Regions from separate parts of the Streptomyces sp. CNH189 genome, predicted to be linked through region 4. Evidence: riboswitches for the same ligand, from Rfam matches in the RefSeq annotation. Region 4 holds a riboswitch; each other region holds the start of a gene.

Region 1 (3,317 bases), on a different contig from region 4:
AGCTGGAAGGCCACTCCGAGCCGCTCGCCGTACTGGGTGAGGACGTCCACCACCGTCTCCTCGGCGCCGGACATCATCGCGCCGAACCGGCAGGAGACGGCGACCAGGGAGCCGGTCTTGCCGCCGAGCACGTCCAGGTAGTGGTCGACCGGGTCGCGCCCGTCCTGAGGACCCGCGGTCTCCAGGATCTGTCCGGTGACCAGCCGCTCGAACGCCTCGGCCTGCACCCGCACGGCCTCCGGGCCGAGGTCGGCCAGGATGTGCGAGGCGCGGGCGAAAAGGAAGTCGCCGGTGAGCACGGCGACCGAGTTGCCCCACCGGGCGTTCGCGCTCGCGACCCCGCGCCGCACCTCGGCCTCGTCCATCACGTCGTCGTGGTACAGCGTGGCCAGGTGGGTCAGCTCCACCACCACGGCCGACGGCACCACACCGGGCGCGTAGGGGTCGCCGAAGCGGGCGGCGAGCATCACGAGCAGCGGACGGAACCGCTTGCCGCCGGCCCGCACCAGGTGCTGGGCGGCCTCCGTGATGAACGGCACCTCGCTCTTGGTGGCCTCGAGCAGCCCTTCCTCGACAGCCGTCAATCCGGCCTGGACATCGGCTTCCAGAGCCTGGTCCCGCACGCTCAGCCCGAACGGCCCGACGACGGTCACGAGGGGTCTCCTGTCTGCTGGTGTCTGCTGGCGGTTACACGGTGTGTCGATAGGTCGCTGCCACCACTCGAGTCAGCGTATCCGGTCACCTTTCGATCACCGCCAGGGCCCGGGGTCACAAGCAGGGCGATAGGGGATCAGAAGCGGAGTGTTTTTGATCGGTTGATAACAACGGACATTCCTCTGCTTCCCGGACACAGCGACCGGTGAACCATCCTGCCCGCCCTGCCGTCCGATTTGCCGTCATTGCTATGCGAATTCCTGTACGCCGCAAATGCGCTCCCGCCCCGCGTCCCGTGAGGTGAGTCACGCGTGAGCGCGTCGGCCGACCACCTGTCCGCGACGCCGTCATCCCGCTCCACACAACGGAGTTGACTCTTGACGATCGCAAAGGATCAAGCACGCAAAACCACCCATCCCAAGATCAAACGGCGTCTTGCGTGATCGTCGTACTTGTTCCCGACATGTGCTCTCGCATACGTTCCGGGCCTGCCGGGTGGACGCCTAGTCCTGCCGCCACCCGCATCACATCCGACGACGAACTCACGCACGGCAGGAGCGGGGGACCCAGGTAAGCCGCCGTACCGGACATCGCGCCGGGACGGCTCGGGGTGAAGCCATGCCCGCAGGGGCACGGCCGGGCACTCTCCTCGCCCGAACCCGACAGCTCACCTCGCAGGCGTAGGAGAGGAACCCAGACATGCCCGTCATCGCTTCGTCCCGCCGCCGCCTCGTCCGCTCCCTCGCCGTCGCCGGCACCGGCGTCGCCGTGGTCGCGCTGCCGCTGTTCGGCGCCACCGGCGCCTCCGCCGCGACCACGACCCAGGCCACGACCGCCGCCTCCACGACCGCGTACCCGGAGAACCTCGACGGCTGGATCCGCGAGGCGATGGACGTCATGGCGCAGAACGGCATCCCGGGCTCCTACGACTCCATCCACCGCAACATCATGCGGGAGTCGTCCGGCAACCCGGCCGCCATCAACCTGTGGGACTCCAACGCCGCCATGGGCACCCCGTCGAAGGGCCTGCTGCAGGTCATCGACCCGACCTTCCAGGCGTACCACGTGCCCGGCACGGCCTTCGACCCGTTCGACCCGGTCGCCAACATCGCCGCGGCCTGCAACTACGCCGCCGACCGCTACGGCTCGATCGACAACGTCTTCGGCGCGTACTGAGCCGACCGCTGACGGCCGACCCCGGCCGTCCGCCCGAACAGTCGCTCGAGGACGACGGCCACGCCGTCGTCCTCGTTCGACAGGGTGACCTCGTCGGCCACCGCCTTGAGCTCGGGGTGCGCGTTGGCCATGGCGACGCCGTGGCCCGCCCACCGGAACATGGGGACGTCGTTCGGCATGTCGCCGAAGGCGATCGTGTCCTCGGAACGCAGCCCCAGGTGCTCGGCGGCCAGCGCCAGACCGGTCGCCTTGGTGACCCCGCACGGCTGGAGCTCCACCGTCCCCGGCCCCGACATGGTCACCGTGGCCAGCGAGCCGACCACGGACCGGGCCGCCGCCGCCAACGCGTCGTCCGAGAGCCGCGGGTGGCGCAGCAGGACCTTGCTGATCGGCCGCGCCCACAGGTCGTCGCGCCGCTCCACCGGCACCGACGGAAGCGTCGGGTGCGGCATCCGGTAGCCCGGCTCGATCAGCGTCAGCCCGTCGACCCCGTCCTGGTCGGCCGCGGCGTACACCTCACCCACCTCGGCCTCGATCTTGCCGAGCGCGGTCTCCGCCAGTTCCCGGTCCAGCCGGACCGACCACAGCATCCGGTCCGTCCCGGCGTCGTAGACCTGCGCCCCCTGTCCGCACACCGCGAGTCCCGTGCAGCCGAGGTCGCCGAGCAGTGACCGCACTCTGGGGGCCGGGCGGCCCGTCACCACGAGGTGCCGGACACCGGCGCGCTCCGCCCGCGCGAGGGCGGCGAGGGAGCGGTCGGACAGGGTGTCGTCACCGCGCAGCAGCGTCCCGTCCAGGTCGGTGGCGATGAGAGAACAATCGGTGGGTGCGGCCATGATCAGAGAATACGGACAAGAGGACCGTCCGATTCACCGCGCCCGTATGCCCTCGCTTCGGGTGCTGTTTCCCTTCTTTCGGCGTTCGGTCCGGACCGGTTGAGAACCGTTTCCCCGATGGGTCGGAACACGGTGCGCAGCCTGACGTTCCGGTGTCCCTCGCGCCGGTGCGGACCGGCGGATCCGGGACGGCCGCCCGGCAGGCCCCGGACGTCGCCGAATTAACAGGGGCTCACCCGGACGCGACCCCGTAACGTGTGGCACGGCCACGGACACGTGGCCCACCCGCGCACACGAAAGCGAGGCAGCACCCGATGCCCCCCTTCGATGTCCCCGAGGGCGATCCCTTCGGCCCGCACAACCTGCCGTACGGCGTGTTCTCGCCCCCCGGTTCGGCGGAGCGCACCGTGGGCGTCCGGCTGGGCGACCACGTCCTCGACGCCGGCGCGGCGGCACACGCCCTGGGCTCCCCCTACGCCTCCCTGCTCGCCCGCCCCACCCTCAACCCGCTGCTGGCGGCGGGCCGTACGGCCTGGTCGGACGTGCGTCGCGCGCTTACCGCGTGGGTGACGGTCCCGGCGCACCGGGAGACCGTCGAGCGGTTCCTCCACCCGCTGTCCGAGGTCACCCTGCACCTGCCGTTCGAGGTCG
Region 2 (3,317 bases), on a different contig from region 4:
CAGGTCGAGCACCGGGCAGCCGTAGCGGTCGGCGACGGCCCGCACGTGCCCGTTGTACGTGGCGATCTTGCCGCGCAGATGCTTGAGCAGGGGGACGCCACGGGTGTCGAACCCGGTGGTCACCAGCACCGTGCCGGCCGTCGCGGCGAGCCGGGCGACGGCCCGCTCGAAGCGCTCGGCCACCTCGTCCGGGTCGGTCCCCGGGCGCAGGATGTCGTTGCCGCCCGCACAGAACGAGACCAGGTCGGGGGCGAGTTCGACCGCCCTGGGAAGCTGGTCGGCCACGATCTGGTCCAGCAGCTTGCCGCGCACGGCGAGGTTGGCGTACCGGAAGTCGCCCTCGGGCCTGCGGTCGGCGAGCAGGACGGCCAGCCGGTCGGCCCAGCCGACGAACGACCCGTCGGGGCCGGGGTCGCCGACGCCCTCGGTGAAGCTGTCCCCCACCGCCACGTACGACCCGATCACTCTTGCCTTGTCACTCTTCGAATCGTCTGCCACAGCCGGACATGATTCACCTTCCGATGTGACCTACGCGACCGTAGGGGAGGGTTGACGTGCGGTGAGATAAGCCACTCCCCAAATGTTGACCAAGCCCGGAATACGCCGAAGACCGGCCCCGTGGATCGGGGTCGGCCTTCGGCGTGCGTGTCAGGAAGGGTGCCGCGAGGGGTCAGAGAGCGACGCCCTTGGAGCGGAGGTAGGAGAGCGGGTCCACGTCCGAGCCGTAGTTCGGGCTGGTGCGGATCTCGAAGTGCAGGTGCGGGCCGGTCACGTTGCCGGTCGCACCGGAGAGACCGACCTGCTGGCCGGCGCTCACCGTCTGGCCCGCCGAGACGGACAGCGAGGACAGGTGGGCGTACTGGGCGTAGTGGCCGTCGTTCAGCTGGATGACGACCTGGTTGCCGTACGCGCCGCCCCAGCCGGCGGAGACGACGGTCCCGGCGCCGACGGCCTTCAGGGAGGTGCCGGTCGGCACGCTGAAGTCCACACCGGTGTGGTAACCGCTGGACCACATGCCGCCGGCCACCTTGTAGGCGGTGCCGATGCCGCCGCCGGACACCGGGGAGGTGAAGCCGGAGGTGGTCTGGGTGGAGGCCCCGGAGGAGGACTCCTCGGACGACTTCTGCGCCGGCTTCTCGGCGGGCTTCTCCGCCTTGGGCGCGGCGGGCTTCGCGGCCTTGGGCGCGGCCGGCTTCGACTCCTGCGGCGAAGTCGACTGCTGGGGGGCGCTCTTGGCGGCCTCACCCTGGAGGGAGAGCTTCAGACCCGGGTGGATGAGCGACGGGTCCTCGCCCACGGCCTCGCGGTTGTCCGCGTAGAGCTTCTTCCAGCCGCCGTCGACGTGCTCCGCCTCGGCGATCCTGGCGAGGTAGTCGCCGGCCTTCACGGTGTACGTGCGGGCCTCGTCGCCCTTGTCGCCCGTGGCCTGGTGGCTGGAGACGGAAAGGGACTGAACGGCCTTCTGGGGGGCCGACTGCGGGGTCGCCGCGTGCGCGCCGGTCGCGCCGAGCAGCGGCAGGGCGAGTGCGGCGCCACCGGTTCCGGCGACGGCGATGGAGCGGGTGAAACGCTGAGCCTTGGTGCTGCGGTGCTTACCCTTCGCGGGCATGTCGAATTCCTCTCCGGCGCCTACGAGGTGAGCTGTCGGGTGCGGACTGGAGATGTCCGGCCGCGTCGCTGCGCGGCTGTACCCCAAGCCTGTTCTCCGGGGTCCGGAACAGGCGGTTGTACCTGTGGGTCCCCCGCTCCTGCCGTGCGTCGGGTCAGTGTGTGCGGGCTCCGGGCGGCGGCAGGATTAGGCGTCCGTCCGGATCGGTTGGGAACGTAAGCGACCGCGACGCGGCGAAACAAGCGCGTGTTCCCGCGAACCGGCTTTTTCCGTGATCGAAAGGGGAAAATGACGTCACCCTGCGTGGACCGCACAAGCAGCCCGAGAGTGAATTCCCTTGCCATGAAGGGGGATTACGTGAGCATGGCGACAGCACACGGTCACCGGTATGACGATGCTCACGCACCCCATCCTCAACTCCTCTTCTATCGGGGCACTTTATGACTAAGTGACCCAAACGGACAGAACGCATGAATCGCCGCAAGCACGACGGCACACGCGGAGCATTCGCGACATCTGGATCTTCCTGTCGGCAGCCCCTCGACGGATGCACACAATCCAACAGAATCACTCACAGCCAGACAGCGCGCACACACCCCGCTCGCCCCGCATCTGCCCTGTGGACAACTCATTGCCCCTGGCAGGCATGTCGTATCGTCGAGTGGTGCCCGTCGACGAGCCGCGGCGACGGCGCCGAGTGGGAGGAGCCGTCCGTGACGCAGGAGATCCCGTCGACCGAGCCCCAGCTGACCGGGGTGCGCAACTTCCGCGACGTCGGAGGACTGCCGACCGTGGACGGCCGGCGGGTGCGGCACGGTGTGCTGTTCCGCAGCGGCCACCTCGCCCACGCCACCACGGAGGACGCCGCCTTCCTCGCCTCGCTCGGCCTGCACACGGTGTTCGACTTCCGCAACGCGGCCGACCAGAAGCTGGAAGGGCCGGACGTCGAGCTCCCGGGCGTACGCAACGTGAACCTGCCGCTCAGCGACCCGGCCGACGGCGCGGAGTTCTGGAAGATGGTGCGCGACGGCGACATCGACCAACTGCGCGCGATTCTCTCCGGCGGCCAGGCCGCCGACCGGATGATCAACTCCTACCGCACCACCATCAAGGCGCGTACCGGCGAGCACTCCCAGGTGCTGAGCGCGCTCGCCGAGGACAGCGTGCCCGCGCTGATGCACTGCGCGGCCGGCAAGGACCGCGCGGGACTCTCGATCGCGGTGACACTCCTCGCCGTGGGCGTGGAGCGGGACGCGATCGTCGAGGACTACCTGAAGTCCAACGCCAAGCACCGCCGGTACAAGGTGCGCCGCAGCGGCAGCTCCCCCGACACCTACTCCCCCGAGGTGATGGAGCTGCTCAGCCCGCTCTTCGACGCGCGCGAGGAGTATCTGGCGGCGGCCTTGGAGACGATCGAGGAGACCTGGGGAGGGGTGGATCCGTACCTGGAGCAGGGGCTCGGCCTCACGCCGGCCCACAGGGAGCGGCTGCGCGAGCGCCTGCTCGACTGACGTCCGTGTGCCTCTGCCGCGGCACGCTCACTTACTTCTTCGGGGCCATCTCGAAGAGGAAGTAGATGAAGGCCGCGAAGAGGTGCCCGACCACGACGTAGACGAACAGCCTCACCCACAGGGCCCTCGGGAACTTCTCTTCCATGTCTTTGCCGGTCACGGTGTCTCTCCATGGGTCGGGCCCAGGCACAGGGTGG
Region 3 (3,317 bases), on a different contig from region 4:
TGGGGACGTTGAGGATGCGGCGCAACGGCACCGAGTCCTCGGGGTTGGCGAGCACCCGCAGGTAGGCCAGGACGTCCCGGACCTCCTTGCGCTCGTAGAAGCGCACGCCGCCGACGACCTTGTAGGGCAGGCCGACGCGGATGAAGATTTCTTCGAACACACGGGACTGGGCGTTGGTGCGGTAGAAGACGGCGACGTCGCCGGCCTTGGCCTCGCCCGCGTCCGTGAGGCGGTCTATCTCGTCGGCGACGAACTGGGCCTCGTCGTGCTCGGTGTCGGCGACGTACCCGGCGATGAGCGCGCCCGAGCCGGCGTTGGTCCACAGGTTCTTCGGACGGCGGGACTCGTTGCGCTCGATGACCGCGTTGGCGGCGGAGAGGATGGTCTGCGTGGAGCGGTAGTTCTGCTCCAGCAGGATCGTCGTCGCGTCCGGGTAGTCCTCCTCGAACTGGAGGATGTTGCGGATCGTCGCGCCGCGGAAGGCGTAGATCGACTGGTCGGCGTCGCCCACGACGCACAGTTCGGCGGGCGGCACCTCGGCCTCCGGCGGCACGTCGACGGGGTGCTCGAAGGAGCCTCCGACGAGTTCGCGCACCAGGGCGTACTGGGCGTGGTTGGTGTCCTGGTACTCGTCGACCATGACATGCCGGAAGCGGCGGCGGTAGTGCTCGGCGACGTCGGGGAAGGCGCGGAGCAGGTTGACCGTCGTCATGATCAGGTCGTCGAAGTCCAGCGCGTTCGCCTCGCGCAGCCGGGACTGGTAGAGCGCGTAGGCCTGGGCGAGGGTCTTTTCGAAGCCGTCGGTCGCCTGGGCGGCGAAGTCCTCCTCGTCGATCAGCTCGTTCTTCAGGTTGCTGATCTTGGCGCTGAAGGACTTCGGCGGGAAGCGCTTGGGGTCGAGGTCCAGGTCGCGGCAGACCAGGGCCATCAGACGCTTGGAGTCGGCGGCGTCGTAGATCGAGAAGGACGACGTGAAGCCGAGCTTCTTGGACTCCCGGCGCAGGATGCGCACGCACGCGCTGTGGAAGGTCATGACCCACATGGCGTTGGCCCGCGGGCCGACGAGCTGCTCGACGCGCTCCTTCATCTCGCCCGCGGCCTTGTTGGTGAAGGTGATCGCGAGGATCTGGCCCGGGTGGACGCCCCGCTCGGCGAGCAGGTGCGCGATGCGGTGGGTGAGCACACGGGTCTTGCCGGACCCGGCTCCGGCCACGATGAGCAGGGGGGAGCCGGAGTGCACGACGGCGGCGCGCTGGTTGTCGTTCAGCCCTTCCAGCAGCGCGGCGGCGTCGATCACCGGGCGGGGGGCGCCGTCGCGGTAGTACGAGTCCCGCTCCGGGGGCGCGTCGAACTTCCCGCCGAACAGGTCGTCCGGAAGGGGCTCCGGGGCGTGCTCGTCCTCGGGTGGCGGCGGGGGCTCGTCCGCGGGGCCCCGCTGGGCCTGGAGGTCCGCCAGGAAGCTGTCGTCAAAGAGGCTGCTCATCGCTCTCCGAGTCTAGGGCGCCGCACCGACAACCCGGGGCCGCCCCGGAAACATCACACGCTTCCCTCGCGGTCCTGCGGCGGGCACCCTCCACGCCCGCCGTCTCACCGAGAGTGACACCACGAACAAGGTCACGAAAATGTATCGGGCATATCACCCATCAACCTTCACAGGGGCCACACCAGTTGGCTACGGTGCGGTTCGGGCCGCTCGTCCCCCGCCGGCGAACCTCGCCGGGCCGCGCGGCCCCCGCCGAGTCCGTCACTGTCCGCCGTGGCAGCCGGAGCCGGGGACCCACCGAGACATGGGGTGAATCGGACCACTCCCTCAGGGAGCGGCCGTAGGGCAACCCTTCCACCGCCCGAACCCGACAGCTAACCCGGTAGGCGGAGCACGGAAGGAGTCGCCTCCCTTGGCGTCGCACCGCAAGTCGCGCACCCCGGGCACGCGCGTGGCAGGCATACGCACCCCGGCCCTGGCCACGGCCGCGCTCACCTCCGTGGCCCTGCTCTCCCAGACCGCCCAGGCCGCTCCCACGGACGACGACCGGCCGAGCCTGGAGGAGGTCGAGAAGAAGGTCGGCGACCTCTACCGCCAGGCCGAGTCGGCGACCGAGAAGTACAACGCGGCCAAGGAGAAGACCACCAAGCAGCGCAAGCGCGTCGACACCCTGCTCGACGACGTGGCCAAGCGCACCCAGTCGCTGAACGAGGCGCGCGAGGAGCTGGGCTCCTACGCCGCCGCCCAGTACCGCACCGGCGCCGGCCTCCCCGACACGGCGACGTTCCTGCTCGCACGGACCCCGCAGGACCTCTTCGACCAGCGGCGGGTGCTGGACCGGATGACCGGTCGGCAGAAGGACGCGGTCGACGACTACGTCACCCAGCAGTCCGAGACGATGAAGAAGCGCATGGAGGCCACCGAGAGCCTCCAGACGCTCACCGAGACGCAGGGCGACCTGAAGACGGCCAAGGCCACCGTCCAGAAGAAGCTCGCCGACGCGCGTGAGCTGATGGCGCGGCTGACCGCCGAGGAGAAGGCGCGGCTCGCCGCGATCGAGAAGCGGAAGCAGGAGGAGGCCGCCCGCAAGGCGGCGGAGCTGGCCCGGCAGCAGGCGGAGCAGGAGCAGGCCCGCGAGGAGGCCGCGCAGCAGGGCGGCGGCACCTCGGACGGCTCCGGGTCCACCGGCTCCGGGTCCACCGGCTCGACCGACACCCCGCCGGCCGACTCCTCGTACGGCACCAAGGCCGAGAAGACCCTCGCGTTCGCCCGCGCGCAGATCGGCAAGCCGTACGTCTGGGGCGCGACCGGGCCGGGCTCCTACGACTGCTCCGGGCTCACCCAGGCCGCCTGGAAGGCCGCCGGCGTCTCCCTGCCGCGCACCACCTACGACCAGGTGAACGCCGGCACCACCGTCCCGGTGTCCCAGGCCCAGCCCGGCGACCTGGTCTTCTTCTACGACGACGTCACCCACGTGGGCATCTACATCGGCAACGGCATGATGATCCACGCCCCGAAGCCCGGCGCCTACGTACGCGAGGAGTCCATCTACTACGACGGCGACTCCGCGATCCACAGCATCGTCCGCCCGGCCTGAGGGGCCGGAATCAGGAGCGTGTGATCCCGGGCTCGCCGCGCGTCGGCTGCCCATGGGCGCGCTGACAAGCGTGGATACGAAACCGCCGACCGGGCCGGTGAGGGCGCGGTCGGCGGGGGAGGTGGGCCCGGCTTGCCGGGACCCGGGGCTCAGGTCCAGAGGACCGCGATGAAGATGTTCGCCACGGTCAGCAGGCCGACCAGGCCGAAGACGCCCTTGTCCACCTTCTCCTCGTCC
Region 4 (3,317 bases):
GGACCTGAGGCTCGCGGCGGACCCGGCCGAACTGCGCTGGCGCGGCGGCCTCATCATGCGGGGACTGCGCACGCTTCCGGTGGAATTCTCCCCTCCGCCCACGGGACAGGGATGACCTCCCTGCCCGTGCCCGGAGGCCGAGGCGCGGAAACATGACACACCCTCAACTCTGTGATCTTCATGTGATCTGCACGGCATGAACTTGTGACAAGTGATCGTCTGCCTATACGTTCACCCATCAAGTACGGCGCGCCGTACGGATTCGACTCACCGCGCGCCGGTTCTTGTTGCCGAGTGAAAGGTCTCCGCATGCTCTCCGGGAACGGCCGACACCGTCGCCCTCGCCAGGCTCCGGCTCTGCTCGTCGCGGCCGGAGTGACCGGCTCCGCCATCGCGATCCCGCTCCTCGGGGCAGGGGCCGCCGGCGCGGCCGACGGTGACACCTGGGACCGGGTGGCCGAGTGCGAGAGCGGCGGCTCCTGGAGCCAGAACACCGGCAACGGGTACTACGGCGGCCTGCAGTTGACCCAGGACGACTGGGAGAACCACGGCGGACTGGAGTACGCGCCCAGCGCCGACCAGGCCAGCCGCGGCCAGCAGATAGCCGTGGCGGAGAGAATCCTCACCGAGCAGGGGGTCGGCAAGTGGCGTGCCTGCGGCCTGCTCACGGGTCTGAACCAGGACACGACGTCCCCGAACGTCGACACGGGCGTGGCGGGCGACGCGACCTCGGACACCTCCCGCGACACCGGATCCACCGACACGTCCGGTTCCACCGACAGGTCTGGTTCGCCGGAAACCCGCGATTCGTCCGCTTCTCCCTCTCCGTCGGCCACGTCCGGTGCCTCGGCCGAGGAGCGGGACGACGCGGACGGCAGGACGACTCCGCCCGTGTCCACCAACCCCGGCGCTGACGAGTCGGACAAGTCGGGGCAGACCAGCGGTTCTTCGGCCGTCACGGACGCCGAGAGTGACGGTTCGGGCCGTCACCGCGGCTCCACCGCCGAGGAGGGCGAGCGCACGGACGGTGCGACCGCGTCCACCGGCCGGCATGCCGCGCCCTCCGTCGAGGCCACTCCCGACGCGGGCGGCGACCGCTACACCGTCGAGAACGGGGACAGCCTGACGTCCATCGCCGACTCCCTTGCGCTCACCGGTGGATGGACCGCCCTCTACGCCGAGAACCAGCAGGTGATCGGGGAGGACCCGAACCTCATCCTGCCCGGTCAGCGGCTTCTGGTGAGCGACGGGACGGACGCGAACCGCTAGAAAGCGGACATCTGAAAAGCCCTCGGCAGAGCGCCAGTTGACGTCATGATTCGGGCTGAATGTCCGTAATAAAGACTGTGAGAGATAGGTCTCAGAAGCCCTGATCGTCTTTGAAATTCCGCGAAGCGCGTGCCTACGGTCGTGACCGCTCGCCACCGCGGGCCCCGGCTGCCGCCACGCCGAATCCTGTCAGTGGCAGCACGGGAACAGTCGTCGCGTCATGCGCCGTAGGCAGGAGCGGGGGACCCAGGTAAGTGCCGTGTCCGGGCAGTGATGCCGGAGACGGCTTGGGGTGAAGCCGCGTTCCGTGAGGAACGCGGCCGGGCAACTCAACCGGCCCGAACCCGACAGCTCACCTCGCAGGCGTCGGTGAGGGGATCCATCCATGCTGTTCTCCAGCAAGGGCAAGCACCGTCGTCCGTCCAAGGCCACCCGTGCCATCGCCATAGCCGGCGTGACCGGTGCCGCCGTCGCCGCCCCGCTGATGGCGGCCGGCAACGCCTCCGCCGCCACCGCGTCCGAGTGGGACGCCGTCGCCCAGTGCGAGTCCGGGGGCAACTGGTCCATCAACACCGGCAACGGTTACTACGGCGGTCTGCAGTTCTCCGCCTCCACCTGGGCCGCGTACGGCGGCACGCAGTACGCCGGCAGCGCCGACCAGGCCAGCAAGGCCCAGCAGATCGAGATCGCCGAGAAGGTCCTCGCGGGTCAGGGCAAGGGTGCCTGGCCGGTCTGCGGCACCGGCCTGTCCAACGCCTCCTACAACGGCTCCTCCGCCGAGGGCTCCTCGCAGGACTCGGGCTCCACCGAGTCCCGTGAGGGCGAGCAGAAGGCCTCCCGCTCCGCCGAGCGCCCCGCCGCGCCGAAGCAGGCGGAGAAGAAGGCCGAGAAGAAGACCGTCACCACCCCGACCGGCAAGAAGGTCGAGAAGGGTGACGGCGAGTACAAGGTCGTCAAGGGTGACACCCTCAGCTCCATCGCCGCGGAGCACGACGTCAAGGGCGGCTGGGCGAAGCTGTTCAAGCTGAACGCCGACATCGTCGACGACGCCGACCTCATCTACCCGGGCCAGCAGCTGCACCTGAAGTAAGGCGTAGCGGCAGGTCCCTCCCCGTCCCCACGGGCTCCCCGCCCCGGTGCGTTTCTTCCCCCGTACGCACCGGGGCGGGGTCATGTCCGGACGCATTACGGTCACGGTTTCCCGAACCGGCTTTGTTCCGTTCGGAAACAATTTACTCTCGGTTCTGTCCATGAGGCGGGCGGCGAGATGGCCGATCGCCCGGAGCCGGTTAGGCTCGGACTCGCAAGGCCCCCGTGGCCCTGCTCACCCGCGTCACATCCCAAGAAGGAGATGCTCGTGCCGTCCATCGACGTCGTCGTAGCCCGGGAAATCCTGGACTCCCGAGGCAACCCCACGGTCGAGGTCGAGGTCGGCCTCGACGACGGCAGCACGGGTCGTGCCGCCGTTCCGTCCGGCGCTTCCACCGGCGCCTTCGAGGCCATCGAACTCCGTGACGGCGATGCCGGCCGTTACCTGGGCAAGGGCGTCGAGAAGGCCGTACTGGCCGTCATCGAGCAGATCGGCCCGGAGCTCGTCGGCTACGACGCCACCGAGCAGCGTCTGATCGACCAGGCGATGTTCGACCTGGACGCCACCGACAACAAGGGCTCGCTCGGCGCCAACGCCATCCTCGGCGTCTCGCTCGCCGTCGCCCACGCCGCCTCCGAGGCCAGCGACCTGCCGCTGTTCCGCTACCTGGGCGGCCCGAACGCGCACCTGCTGCCGGTGCCGATGATGAACATCCTGAACGGCGGCTCGCACGCCGACTCCAACGTGGACATCCAGGAGTTCATGATCGCGCCGATCGGCGCGGAGTCCTTCTCCGAGGCGCTGCGCTGGGGCGCCGAGGTCTACCACACCCTGAAGAAGGTCCTGAAGGGCAAGGGCCTGGCCACCGGCCTCGGCGACGAGGGCGGCTTCGCCCCGAACCTCGGCTCCAACCGCGAGGCCCTCGACCTCATCCTCGAGGCGATCAAGGAAGCGGGCT

What was found. A riboswitch is a leader RNA that binds a small molecule or an ion and turns the genes downstream of it on or off. The one in region 4 is predicted to bind cyclic di-AMP.
Region 1: another riboswitch for cyclic di-AMP. It lies ahead of B100_RS0103660 (transglycosylase SLT domain-containing protein); the one in region 4 lies ahead of B100_RS0121725 (LysM peptidoglycan-binding domain-containing protein).
Region 2: another riboswitch for cyclic di-AMP. It lies ahead of B100_RS0107100 (LysM peptidoglycan-binding domain-containing M23 family metallopeptidase); the one in region 4 lies ahead of B100_RS0121725 (LysM peptidoglycan-binding domain-containing protein).
Region 3: another riboswitch for cyclic di-AMP. It lies ahead of B100_RS0104605 (C40 family peptidase); the one in region 4 lies ahead of B100_RS0121725 (LysM peptidoglycan-binding domain-containing protein).

What each region holds. Positions count from the first base shown of each region.
Region 1 covers NZ_AZUS01000002.1:173,419-176,735, reverse strand. The annotation lists gene B100_RS0103665 (polyprenyl synthetase family protein) at 1-653, opposite strand, end outside; cyclic di-AMP (ydaO/yuaA leader) riboswitch at 1,179-1,350, shown strand; gene B100_RS0103660 (transglycosylase SLT domain-containing protein) at 1,354-1,830, shown strand; gene B100_RS0103655 (Cof-type HAD-IIB family hydrolase) at 1,794-2,666, opposite strand; gene fahA (fumarylacetoacetase) at 2,981-3,317, shown strand, end outside.
Region 2 covers NZ_AZUS01000003.1:391,023-394,339, forward strand. The annotation lists gene B100_RS0107095 (SGNH/GDSL hydrolase family protein) at 1-465, opposite strand, end outside; gene B100_RS0107100 (LysM peptidoglycan-binding domain-containing M23 family metallopeptidase) at 671-1,609, opposite strand; cyclic di-AMP (ydaO/yuaA leader) riboswitch at 1,614-1,772, opposite strand; gene B100_RS0107105 (tyrosine-protein phosphatase) at 2,323-3,120, shown strand; gene B100_RS33735 (DUF6126 family protein) at 3,152-3,280, opposite strand; gene B100_RS0107115 (helix-turn-helix domain-containing protein) at 3,277-3,317, opposite strand, start outside.
Region 3 covers NZ_AZUS01000002.1:363,431-366,747, reverse strand. The annotation lists gene pcrA (DNA helicase PcrA) at 1-1,483, opposite strand, end outside; cyclic di-AMP (ydaO/yuaA leader) riboswitch at 1,743-1,887, shown strand; gene B100_RS0104605 (C40 family peptidase) at 1,896-3,080, shown strand; gene B100_RS0104600 (hypothetical protein) at 3,230-3,317, opposite strand, start outside.
Region 4 covers NZ_AZUS01000016.1:89,538-92,854, reverse strand. The annotation lists gene B100_RS0121735 (cytochrome P450) at 1-115, shown strand, start outside; gene B100_RS0121730 (transglycosylase family protein) at 310-1,269, shown strand; cyclic di-AMP (ydaO/yuaA leader) riboswitch at 1,483-1,650, shown strand; gene B100_RS0121725 (LysM peptidoglycan-binding domain-containing protein) at 1,655-2,359, shown strand; gene eno (phosphopyruvate hydratase) at 2,627-3,317, shown strand, end outside.